3 regions of the Enterobacter sp. CP102 genome follow, and region 2 is predicted to be linked to each of the others. Evidence: predicted binding sites of a transcription regulator. Region 2 holds the regulator's gene; each other region holds the start of a gene.
The links. The regulator sigma-54, encoded in region 2, starts transcription at its own class of promoters, with help from an activator protein. The targets are predictions, from matches to a motif close to GTTGGCACANNTTTCGCTNT.

Region 1: N1249_RS06080 (amino acid ABC transporter substrate-binding protein) is a predicted target of sigma-54. The motif match lies at 2,868-2,887, and genes of this name have one in related genera.
Region 3: norV (anaerobic nitric oxide reductase flavorubredoxin) is a predicted target of sigma-54. The motif match lies at 2,025-2,044, and genes of this name have one in related genera.

The regions. Positions count from the first base shown of each region.
Region 1 covers NZ_CP104014.1:1,301,863-1,306,095, forward strand. The annotation lists gene N1249_RS06065 (amino acid ABC transporter ATP-binding protein) at 1-121, opposite strand, end outside; gene gltK (glutamate/aspartate ABC transporter permease GltK) at 121-795, opposite strand; gene gltJ (glutamate/aspartate ABC transporter permease GltJ) at 795-1,535, opposite strand; gene N1249_RS06080 (amino acid ABC transporter substrate-binding protein) at 1,690-2,595, opposite strand; gene lnt (apolipoprotein N-acyltransferase) at 2,994-4,233, opposite strand, start outside.
Region 2 covers NZ_CP104014.1:4,202,059-4,206,291, forward strand. The annotation lists gene kdsC (3-deoxy-manno-octulosonate-8-phosphatase KdsC) at 1-3, shown strand, start outside; gene lptC (LPS export ABC transporter periplasmic protein LptC) at 1-575, shown strand, start outside; gene lptA (lipopolysaccharide ABC transporter substrate-binding protein LptA) at 544-1,098, shown strand; gene lptB (LPS export ABC transporter ATP-binding protein) at 1,105-1,830, shown strand; gene rpoN (RNA polymerase factor sigma-54) at 1,878-3,311, shown strand; gene hpf (ribosome hibernation promoting factor) at 3,334-3,621, shown strand; gene ptsN (PTS IIA-like nitrogen regulatory protein PtsN) at 3,704-4,195, shown strand.
Region 3 covers NZ_CP104014.1:3,660,221-3,664,453, reverse strand. The annotation lists gene norW (NADH:flavorubredoxin reductase NorW) at 1-534, opposite strand, end outside; gene norV (anaerobic nitric oxide reductase flavorubredoxin) at 531-1,979, opposite strand; gene norR (nitric oxide reductase transcriptional regulator NorR) at 2,166-3,680, shown strand; gene gutQ (arabinose-5-phosphate isomerase GutQ) at 3,677-4,233, opposite strand, start outside.

The DNA of each region.
Region 1 (4,233 bases), 1.9 Mb from region 2:
ATTTACCGGAACCGGACGGCCCGCACACCACCACCACATCGCCTTTTTTCACTTCGGTTGAGCAGTCGGTCAGCACCTGAAAGTGCCCATACCATTTAGAAACATTTTTCAGGGAAATCATTATACAGTCCTTTTCTTCAGCCAGCTGACCAACAGCGACGCGCTTAAACTAATCACAAAATAGACCCCACCTGCGAAGAGGACCATCTCGACCTGCGTACCATCACGCTCACCGATGGTGGAAGCGGTACGGAAGAAGTCTGCCAGGCTGAGTACGTATACCAGAGAGGTATCCTGGAACAGCACGATGCCCTGAGTCAGCAGGAGTGGAACCATGGCGCGAAACGCCTGCGGCAGAATGATGAGCTGCATCGACTGCCAGTGCGTCATCCCCAGCGCCAGTGCAGCACTGGATTGCCCACGCGAGATACTCTGGATACCCGCACGGATAATCTCTGAGTAGTAAGCGGCCTCGAACATGGAGAACGCCACCATCGCTGAGATCAGGCGGATGTCGGTTTTCGGTGATAGCCCCAGGACGTTCTGCAAGAAGCCTGGAACAATCAGATAAAACCACAGCAGCACCATGACCAGCGGAATGGAGCGGAAGACGTTAACGTAGGCGGTAGCAAACCAGGCGAACGGTTTAAAGCTCGACAGGCGCATGACCGCCAGCAATGTTCCCCAGACAATACCAATGACGATGGCGATAACGGTGATTTTTAAGGTAATCACCAGGCCATCCAGCAGGTATGGCATGGAAGGAACGATGGAACTCCAGTCAAAATCGTACATTATTTGCCTCCCAGATTGCCCGGCAGGCGAATTTTGCGTTCAACCAGGTTCATCACCAGCATGATGAAAGCGTTAATCAGAACATAGGCGAGCGTTATCGCGGTGAAGGATTCCCACGCATGGGCGGAGTAATCCAGCAGTTTGCCTGCCTGTGCCGCCATATCAACCAGACCGATGGTGGAGGCGATGGCTGAGTTTTTCACCAGGTTCATCATCTCTGAAGTCATTGGTGGAACAATCACGCGGTAAGCGTTAGGCAGCAGCACATAACGGTAGGTTTGTGGCAGCGTTAGGCCCATCGCCAGACCGGCATTCTTTTGCCCGCGAGGCAGGGACTGAATGGCCGCACGTACCTGCTCGCACACGCGGGCCGCGGTAAACAGCCCCAGACAAAGCATCGAGGAGACAAAGAACTGAATGTTCGGATCGAGTTCTGACTTAAACCACATGCCAATATTTTCAGGCAGCAGTTCAGGCACAACCAGATACCAGGTAAAGAATTGCACAATCAGCGGAACGTTACGGAACAGTTCCACATACAGGGTGCCAAGGGTTGAAAGAAAGCGGTTAGGGACGGTACGTAAAATACCGAACAGCGAGCCGACAAGAAACGCGATTATCCATGCCGTAATGGATAGCGCGACAGTGACCTGAAAGCCGCTCCATAACCAGCCAAGATAGGTGGTGTTGCCGAACGGGGCTTGTTGCAGAAAAATGCCCCAGTTCCAGTCGATTGACATAATAAACTCCAGAAAAAAAAGGGTAGCAGCGCTACCCTCGAAGATTGGTGAGAAGCTAATTTTCGCGCTGAGTGGGGAACGACCACTCAACGTATAGTCTGTCCGTGCTTCCCGACAATCGAGAGGGCAGGAGGTCCCGCCCCTGTTGTTCTAATTAGTTAAGAGCCTTGTCGTTTGGTGATTTGAACAGTGCTTTCATGTCGTCAGACAGTTCAAAGTTCATATTGAGATTTTTTGGCGGAATTGGGTTCTTGAACCACTTGTCGAACCATTTTTCCGCTTCGCCGGAGGTCTGCGCCTGAGCGATGGTGTCATCGATCAGTTTTTTGAAATCAGCGTCATCTTTACGCAGCATACAGCCGTAAGCTTCTTTGGATTGCGCGGTGCCGACGATTTCCCAGTTATCTGGTTTTTTCGCTTTAGCACGCTCGCCTGCCAGCAGTGCGTCATCCATCATGAACGCCACTGCACGGCCGCTTTCCAGCGTACGGAAGGAGTCGCCATGGTCTTTCGCACTGATGATGCGCATATCCATTTTCTTCTCGTCGTTCAGCTTGTGCAGCAGAACTTCAGAAGTGGTACCGGATGTCACCACAACCGCTTTGCCTTTCAGGTCAGCAAAATCTTTAATCTCGCCGCCTTTCTTGGTCAGCAGGCGGGTACCTACCACGAAGATGGTGTCAGAGAACGCAGCCTGTTTCTGGCGCTCAAGGTTATTAGTGGTTGAGCCGCACTCAAAATCGAAGGTGCCGTTTTGCAGCAGAGGAATACGGTTCTGCGAGGTGATAGGAATCAACTTCACCTGTAAATCAGGCTTGTTCAGCTTTTTCTTCACGGCTTCAACGATGGCGTTGGAGTAATCCTGTGAATAGCCCACGACTTTTTGCGTGTTGTCGTAGTAAGAGAACGGGACAGAAGATTCACGGTGGCCGACCACGATCACGCCGTTTTTGGCAATCTTGTCGAGAGTGCTCCCGGCAGCCGGAGCGTCTTCAGCGTGGACAACGCCTGCGGACATCCCCATAACCAGCATTGCTGTGGCCAGTTTACGTAATTGCATACCCAACTCCTTTTTTATCAGCGCCAGTGACGCATTGATACCCATTGTGATGTTGTTATATCTCGCGCTATGCGAGTGCAGTGTTATGCAAGCTTGTTAACATTTAGTCTGGCTTAATGTAAAGATTTTGCTGCGTTATTGTTTATTTTTGCGAAGCACGCCGCACCATTCAGAGGCAAAAATCTCCCGTTGCACCGTTTCGGTGCTACCGGTGATCTACGCTGGTGCGACAAGGTTGCACGTTAAGCCAAATTGCGTTTACCTGAATAAACAAAGCAATAGGCGTGCCAGAATTGAACTTTGGAGGGAACTGTCGGGTGGCGCTGACGCTTACCCGACCTACGGGAACGAAATGTAGGCCGGGTAAGCGTCAGCGCCACCCGGCAAAGGAGGTAAGGTTATTTACTACGCTGACGCAGGCTCATCAGTACGGCGCCAAAGCCAAACAGTGCGGTCAGGATCCACAGCGGCCAGTTGCCGGTACGGGCGTATGGCGTTAACCCGGTGGTTGGCGTGACCTTTGTGGTCAGCACGTCGCGGGTGAACTGCGGAAGCATGGCCTGAATTTCGCCCTGCGGGCCAATGACGGCGGTAATGCCGTTGTTGGTGCTACGCAGCAGCGGTCGCGCCAGCTCCAGGGAGCGCATACGCGCCATCTGGAAGTGTTGCCACGGGCCAATCGATTTGCCAAACCACGCATCGTTAGAGATGGTCAGCAGATAGTCGGTGTCCGGGCGGAAGTTATCGCGCACCTGCTCACCGAGGATAATTTCGTAGCAAATGGCGGCCGTCAGCGCGAAACCGTGCGCGTGCAGCTGAGGCTGAACGTACGGACCACGGCTGAAAGAAGACATCGGCAAATCAAAGAACGGCGCCAGCGGACGCAGAATCGACTCCAGCGGCACAAATTCACCGAACGGCACCAGGTGGTTTTTGTTATAGCGGTTAGTGGAGTTGTAGCTGTATTCACTGTCCTTGCCGAGCGTGATTATCGTGTTGTACGTGTCATAACGGTTCTGCGGATTCAGACGCGCATCGACAATCCCGGTGATCAGCGTACTGCCACGCGCACGCAGTAAATTATCCATCATGCTCAGGAACGGTTGCTGATTGATTTCGAGGTCAGGAATGGCGGATTCCGGCCAGATAATCAGCTGGGATTTTCCCATCACCTGCTCGGTCGCGCCGGCATAGATTTTCAGCGTGTTGATTAGCTGCTTTTCGTCCCACTTCATTGCCTGCGGGATATCGCCTTGCACCATCGATACCTGCGTTGCCCGTGCGGGCTCCAGGGTAAACCACTGGATGTAACGCAGCGGGAAGGGCAGGGCGAACAGTACCAGCGCCGTGACCAGCGGTTTCCAGTTGCGCGTGATAAGCGCAAGCACCAGCAGGCCACTGACCACCATCAACAGGAAGTTAATCGCCTCCACGCCCATCACCGGGGCCAGACCTTTTAACGGGCCATCAATCTGGCTGTATCCGAACTGCAACCACGGGAAGCCGGTCAGCACCCAGCCGCGCAGGAATTCCGTAATTTGCCAGACCACCGGAGCCGCAATGGCAACCCGCACCCAGCTGGTTTTCGGCCACAGGCGGGAAAGAATACCGGCGAACAGGCCAGTATAGAGCGAGAGA
Region 2 (4,233 bases):
TGAGTAAAACCAGACGTTGGGTTATCATTCTGCTAACGCTTGTCGCACTGGTACTGATTGGCGTCAACCTCGCTGACCGTGACGATACCCAAACGGAAGTGATCAACACCAGCGATCCAACATACAAAAGCGATCACAGTGATACGGTGGTTTACAGCCCGGAAGGTGCGCTGAACTATCGCCTGATTGCAAAGCATGTTGAGTATTTTTCAGATGATGGTATCTCGTGGTTTACCCAACCGGTAATGACCACATTTGATACCGATAAAGTGCCAACGTGGTCGATCAAGTCTGACAGAGCAAAATTAACAAATGACCGTATGCTTTATCTGTATGGTCATGTTGAGGTCAACGCCCTGACCGCTGACTCTCAACTGCGTAAAATTACAACAGATAATGCCCAGATTAACCTGGTGACCCAGGATGTGACTTCGCAGGATCTGGTTACACTGTATGGCACAACATTTAATTCCAGCGGTCTGAGAATGCGCGGGAACTTACGCAGCAAAAACGCCGAGCTGATTGAAAAGGTTAGATCCTCTTATGAAATTCAAAACAAACAAACTCAGCCTTAAAGCCATTATCGCCAGCGCACTGCTGGCAGCCAGTCTTCCCGCACTTGCTGTGACTGGCGATACCGAACAGCCGATTCATATTGAATCTGACACCCAGTCTCTCGATATGCAGGGTAATGTCGTCACCTTTACCGGCAACGTCGTCATGACTCAGGGCACCATCAAAATTAACGCCGACAAAGTGGTCGTCACCCGTCCAGGTGGTGAGCAGGGCAAAGAAATTATTGATGGCTACGGCAGCCCGGCAACCTTCTACCAGATGCAGGACAACGGTAAACCGGTTAAAGGCCACGCCACCCATATGCACTATGAACTGGCGAAGGATCTTGTCATCCTGACTGGTAACGCCTACCTGGAGCAGCTGGACAGCAATATCACCGGCGACCAGATCACCTATCTGGTGAAAGAGCAGAAAATGCAAGCTTCCAGCGAGAAAGGCAAACGCGTTACTACCGTGCTTGTTCCTTCACAGCTGCAAGATAAAGGCAAAGGCCAGGCCCCGGCACAGAAGAAGAGTAACTAATTCGTTATGGCAACATTAACTGCAAAAAATCTCGCTAAGGCCTATAAGGGCCGCCGCGTCGTGGAAGATGTCAGTCTGACCGTCAACTCCGGCGAAATTGTTGGCCTTTTAGGCCCTAACGGTGCGGGTAAAACCACCACCTTCTACATGGTGGTAGGTATTGTACCGCGTGATGCAGGCAACATTGTCATTGATGATGAAGATATCAGCCTGCTGCCGCTGCACGCCCGTGCACGCCGTGGTATCGGCTATCTTCCTCAGGAAGCGTCCATTTTCCGTCGTTTAAGCGTCTTCGATAACCTGATGGCCGTGTTGCAGATCCGCGACGATCTGTCGAGCGAGCAGCGTCAGGATCGTGCTAACGAACTGATGGAAGAGTTCCATATTGAACACCTGCGCGATAGCTTAGGTCAGGCGCTGTCAGGCGGTGAACGTCGTCGTGTCGAGATTGCGCGCGCGCTGGCTGCAAACCCGAAATTCATCCTGCTGGATGAACCCTTCGCGGGCGTTGACCCTATTTCCGTCATCGATATCAAACGTATTATTGAACATCTGCGTGACAGCGGGCTTGGCGTACTGATCACTGACCACAACGTCCGTGAAACGCTGGCCGTGTGTGAACGCGCCTATATTGTGAGCCAGGGCCATCTGATCGCCCACGGTACGCCGCAGCAGATCCTCGAAGATGAGCATGTTAAGCGCGTGTACCTTGGGGAAGACTTCAGACTCTGATAGGGTAGAGGTAACGTAACGCCGAACCGGAGAAAAATGCTCTGAACATGAAGCAAGGTTTGCAATTAAGGCTCAGCCAACAACTGGCGATGACGCCACAGCTACAACAAGCTATCCGCCTGTTGCAGCTGTCCACGTTAGAACTACAGCAGGAACTCCAGCAAGCACTGGACAGTAACCCGTTGCTGGAGCAAACCGATCTTCATGACGAGGTAGACACTCAGCAAACGCAAGACACCGAAACGCTCGATACCGTTGATGCTCTCGAACAAAAAGAGATGCCGGACGAGCTGCCTCTGGATGCCAGCTGGGATGAAATCTACACCGCAGGAACCCCATCCGGGACGCGTGCAGACTACCAGGATGATGAGCTACCGGTCTATCAGGGTGAAACCACCCAGTCGCTTCAGGATTACCTGATGTGGCAGGTGGAGTTAACCCCCTTCTCTGACACCGATCGTGCAATTGCGACGTCCATTGTCGATGCCGTTGATGACACCGGATATTTGACCGTTTCTCTGGACGATATTCTTGAGAGCATCGGCGATGATGAGATCGAACTCGAGGAAATTGAAGCGGTTCTGAAGCGTATTCAGCGCTTCGACCCGGTTGGCGTGGCCGCGAAAGATCTGCGCGACTGCCTGCTGATCCAGCTTTCTCAGTTCGCCAAAGAGACCCCGTGGATTGAAGAAGCCCGGTTAATCATCAGCGATCATCTGGATCTGCTGGCGAACCATGACTTCCGCACCCTGATGCGCGTCACCCGCCTTAAAGAAGAGGTGTTGAAAGAAGCCGTCAACCTGATCCAGTCGCTCGACCCTCGCCCTGGCCAATCCATCCAGACCAGCGAACCCGAATATGTAATCCCGGATGTGCTGGTCAGAAAGCATAACGGCCGCTGGGTTGTCGAACTGAATTCCGACAGCATTCCTCGCCTGCAAATCAATCAGCAGTACGCCTCCATGTGCACCAGCGCACGCAACGACTCCGACAACCAGTACATTCGTAGCAATCTTCAGGAAGCGCGATGGCTGATCAAGAGTCTGGAGAGCAGAAATGATACGCTGCTCCGTGTAAGCCGCTGTATTGTCGAGCAGCAGCAGGCGTTCTTTGATCAGGGCGAAGAGTATATGAAACCGATGGTGCTGGCAGATATCGCCCAGGCCGTCGAAATGCATGAATCAACCATTTCCCGCGTGACCACGCAGAAGTATCTGCACAGTCCACGCGGTATTTTTGAGCTTAAGTATTTCTTCTCCAGCCACGTGAATACCGAAGGCGGCGGCGAAGCCTCGTCGACGGCCATTCGCGCACTGGTGAAGAAGTTGATCGCCGCGGAGAATCCCGCGAAGCCACTGAGTGACAGTAAGTTAACCACCATGCTGTCCGATCAGGGTATCATGGTGGCACGCCGTACTGTTGCAAAGTATCGAGAGTCTTTATCCATTCCGCCGTCTAACCAGCGTAAACAACTGGTCTGACACAACCGATAAGGAAGACACTATGCAGCTCAACATCACAGGACACAACGTCGAAATTACTGAGGCTTTACGCGATTTTGTGAACGCTAAGTTCGCGAAACTTGAGCAGTATTTCGAAAGGATCAACCAGGTCTATATTGTGTTGAAAGTGGAGAAAGTGACTCATATCTCGGATGCAACCCTGCACGTGAACGGGGGTGAACTCCATGCCAGTGCGGAAGGGCAAGACATGTATGCTGCTATCGACGGCTTGATTGACAAGCTTGCACGACAGCTCAATAAACATAAAGATAAACTGAAACAACACTAATTGTCCGGGCAGTTAACGGGTGCAGGAAGGCCTGTTGTGAAACACAACAGGCCATTTGTACAGTTAGCGCTTAGGTGAAATTATGATGAACAACGATTCCGCTCTTCAACTGAGCAATGTCCTTAACCAGGAATGTACCCGCAGTGGCGTTCACTGCCAGAGCAAAAAACGTGCGCTGGAAATCATCAGTGAACTGGCCGCAAAACAGCTGGGCCTGCCGTCTCAGGTGGTGTTCGAAGCTATTCTGACCCGCGAAAAAATGGGCAGTACTGGCATTGGCAACGGCATTGCTATCCCGCATGGCAAGCTGGAAGAAGACACCCTGCGTGCCGTTGGTGTTTTTGTGCAGCTCGAAACGCCGATCGCCTTCGACGCCATCGATAATCAGCCAGTCGATCTCCTCTTCGCGCTGCTGGTTCCTGCTGACCAGACCAAAACCCATCTGCATACGCTTTCGCTGGTCGCCAAACGTCTGGCCGATAAAACCATTTGCCGTCGACTGCGCTCAGCCCAAAGTGATGAAGAGTTATATCAAATTATCACTGAAGCAGAAGGCAATCAGGATGATGCATAACCGGGAGATGGCCTTCACATCTGTTGTCCTGAGGAGAA
Region 3 (4,233 bases), 540 kb from region 2:
GGAAAGGATGCTCGCGGCATGGTCAACCAGGGTGACCGCTTTACCGGCGCGGCAAAAATCCATCGCCAGCTCGGTGCCAATCAGGCCACCGCCGACAATCATCACCCGCTGTGCGTCCCGCAGCCTGGTTTCGTTTGCCTGATATTCCTGCTGGCTGTTCAGCGTCACCATCAACTCGCGACCTTCAACCGGTGGGACAAAAGCGGCCGCACCTGTTGCCAGCACCAGGTTGTCGTACTGCCAGGTTTTATCCTGGCTCTTCACGACATGACCGGAGGCATCGATATCCGTAACCCAGGTGTAGGGAAACAGGCGCAGGTTAAATTGCTCCGCGAACTCTCCCGCCGTCTGGCGGGTGAGATCTTCTGCACGCTGATTCTGGCTAATGACATGGCTTAAATCCGGCTTGTTGTACTCGTCCATGCTGTCGGCGGCGATAAGCGTCAGCGGCACGTTCGCGTCCTGTTTGCGGATATTTTTCACCAGCTGGCGGGCGGCAAAGCCCGAGCCGATGATCACGATCCCGTTATTCATTTTGCCTCCGTACCCAGTTCGTCAAAGACATCTTTACCCAGTGAACATTCAGGACACAGGAAGTTGTCCGGGACATCGCTCCACGGTGTGCCAGGTGCGACGTCCTGCAACGGTTCGCCCAGTTCCGGGTCGTAAATCCACTGGCACACGCTGCACTGCATCCGCGGGCCGAGATTTGCCGCCGCGGCAGCCGCACAGGCGCAGGCTTCTTGCTGTACGGGGGTTTTTACCGTGGCGTCTGGTAGTGGAGCGAGCGCCCACTGACGTGCAATCTCGCGACCATGCTGGCGGCAGATTTCCAGTGCGTCGATATCCGGGCGCCATTTGGCTTTCAGGCTCATGGACATCTCAAAACCGGCGTCCTGCAGGCGGGTAGACAGACGGTCAACCGCGCCGCCGCTCCAGCCGTGTGAACCAAAAGCGCTGGCGCGTTTATTACGGAAGCGCAGACCTGTCATCTCTTCCACCAGACCAGCGATTTTCGGCATCATCACGTTGTTCATGGTGGAAGTCCCCACCAGCACGCCTTTGGAACGGAACACGTTGGTCAGGATGTCGTTTTTATCGCTGCGCGCCACGTTGAAGATTTTCACCGCCACGTTCGGGTCAACTTCGTTGATGCCCTGGGCAATCGCATCCGCCATCATGCGGGTGTTGTTGGACATGGTGTCGTAGAAAATCGTGATGCGATCTTCCTGATAATCCGCCGCCCATTTCAGATACAGCTCAACGATCTGGGTTGGGTTTTCACGCCACACCACGCCGTGAGAGGTGGCAATCATGTCCACTGGCAGATTGAAGCCGAGGATCTCGGTGATTTTTGGCGTCACCAGGCGGCTGAATGGCGTCAGGATGTTGGCGTAGTAGCGCTGGCACTGCTCGAACAGTTCGGTCTGATCCACTTCGTCGTTGAACAGACGTTCGTCACAGTAGTGCTGGCCGAAGGCATCGTTGCTGAACAGCACCGCATCGCCGGTCATGTAGGTCATCATGCTGTCTGGCCAGTGCAGCATTGGCGTTTCAACGAAGATCAGCTGTTTGCCGTTACCGATATCCAGTGAGTCACCGGTTTTCACGGTGTGGAAGTTCCACTCCGGGTGGTGGTGGTGACCGTTGATAGAGTCGATAGCATTGGTGGTGCAGTAAATCGGGGTATTCGGGATGTAAGACATCAGCTCGGTCAGCGCACCGGCGTGGTCTTCTTCTGCATGGTTGATAATGATGTAGTCGATAGCATCCAGGTCGATTTCGCTACGCAGATTCTGCACGAACTCGCGGCTGAATTTGTGATCGACGGTATCGATCAGAACGTTTTTACCTTCACGGATGAGATAGCTATTGTAGCTGCTGCCGCGCAGCGTTTTGTATTCAGTCCCGTGGAAATCACGAACTTCCCAGTCACGTTGGCCAACCCAATGAATGTTATTTTTAACCAGAATAGACATAGCAACCTCAATTAATACGGCGTTTTCAAATAAGATGTTTTAGCTATATCAAGTTGCGTGCCAACTTTTTATGTAATTGATTTTTATCTGTTTAATTATTTATCACTCGGAATGGGTAGTCATTATGACTATCTTAAAAGCTGTCAATATGACACTATGTATTGTCAAAATGACAGCGAGGTCGGAATGAGCTTTTCTGTGAACGTACTGGCGAAGATCGCCATTGAACTGCAAACCGGTATTGGTCATCAGGACCGATTTCAGCGGCTGATTTCCACGCTGCGCGACGTGCTGGAGTGTGATGCCTCGGCGCTGCTGCGTTACGAAGGGCGGCAGTTTATTCCGCTGGCCATCGATGGCCTGGCCCAGGATGTGCTGGGGCGGCGCTTTACGCTGGAAGGCCATCCACGCCTGGAAACCATTGCCCGTGCGGGTGATGTAGTACGTTTCCCGGCTGACAGCGACTTGCCCGATCCCTATGATGGGCTGATCCCGGGGCAGGAGAGCCTCAAAGTACACGCCTGTATCGGCCTGCCGCTGTTTGCCGGGCAGAATCTGATTGGCGCCCTGACGCTCGATGGAATGTCGCCGGATCAGTTCGATACCTTCAGCGACGAAGAGCTGCGGCTGATTGCGGCCCTGGCTTCCGGCGCGCTGAACAATGCACTGTTGATTGAACAGCTGGAGAGCCAGAACATTCTGCCGGGAAGCCCGGCGGCGTTTGAACAGGTGGCCCACACCGAGATGATTGGTCTTTCGCCGGGCATGGTGCAGCTCAAAAAAGAGATCGACATTGTGGCGGCCTCTGATTTGAACGTGCTGATTTTCGGCGAAACCGGCACCGGTAAAGAGCTGGTGGCAAAGTCGATTCACGAAGCCTCACCGCGCGCGGTGAACCCGCTGGTGTACCTCAACTGCGCTGCGCTGCCGGAAAGCGTGGCGGAAAGTGAGCTGTTTGGTCACGTCAAAGGGGCGTTTACCGGGGCCATCAGCAACCGCAGCGGTAAGTTCGAAATGGCGGATAACGGCACGTTGTTCCTCGACGAGATTGGCGAGCTGTCTTTGTCGCTACAGGCCAAACTGCTGCGTGTGTTGCAGTACGGCGATATTCAGCGCGTGGGGGACGATCGCAGTTTAAGAGTGGATGTGCGCGTGCTGGCGGCGACCAACCGCGACCTGCGTGAAGAGGTGCTGGCCGGGAATTTCCGCGCCGACCTGTTCCACCGCCTGAGCGTCTTCCCGCTTTCCGTCCCTGCGCTGCGTGAGCGCGGTGAGGATGTGGTTCTGCTGGCGGGTTACTTCTGCGAACAGTGTCGTCTGCGGATGGGGCTTTCCCGCGTGGTGTTAAGCTCCGGGGCGAGAACCCATCTTTTGAGTTACGGCTGGCCGGGCAACGTGCGTGAGCTGGAACATGCCATCCACCGTGCGGTCGTTCTGGCGCGGGCCGCGCGTACCGGTGATGAAGTGGTGATCCACGCGCGTCACTTTGCGCTGCATGATGAAACCACGCATGTTGTGACGCAGGAGATCCCGGAAATCAGTAACGAGAACCTGCGCGAAGCAACGGAAGAGTTTCAGCGGCAGATGATCACCCGCGCGCTGGAGCAGAATAACCGCAGCTGGGCGGCGTGCGCGCGGGCGCTGGAAACGGACGTCGCCAACCTGCACCGGCTGGCGAAACGTCTGGGTCTGAAAGGCTAGATGATCCCAGCCTGATAGAAATCCTGCAGGTTGATTGCACCGCACAGCTTGCCGCTCTCATCCACCACCGGGGCGGCAGTGATTTTGCGCTTCATCAGCACCTCTTTGGCTTCGATGGCGCGGCTGTCTGCGTTCAGCGTCAGCCCGCCCTGAGTCATCGCTTCAGAAACCTGCGATTCCAGCTTACCGCCGCCGACCAGCCAGCGACGCAGGTCGCCGTCGGTAAAGACGCCTTTCACAAAACCGCCGTTATCGCAGACGGCAACCAGCCCAAGCCCGGTACGGCTCAGCTCCAGCATCGCGTCCATCACGCTGGTGTCCAGTGTTACCTGCGGAATGGCATCGTCGGTGCGCATCAGATGGTGCACTTTATTGAGTAGCCGTGCGCCCAGGGCGCCAGCCGGGTGAGAGCGGGCAAAATCTTCTTCATTAAAGCCGCGCGCCTGCATAACCGCCATCGCCAGCGCATCGCCCATCATCAGGGTGTTTACGGTGCTGGAAGTAGGGGCCAGGTGCATCGGGCAGGCTTCACGCTCAACGGAAACATCCAGCA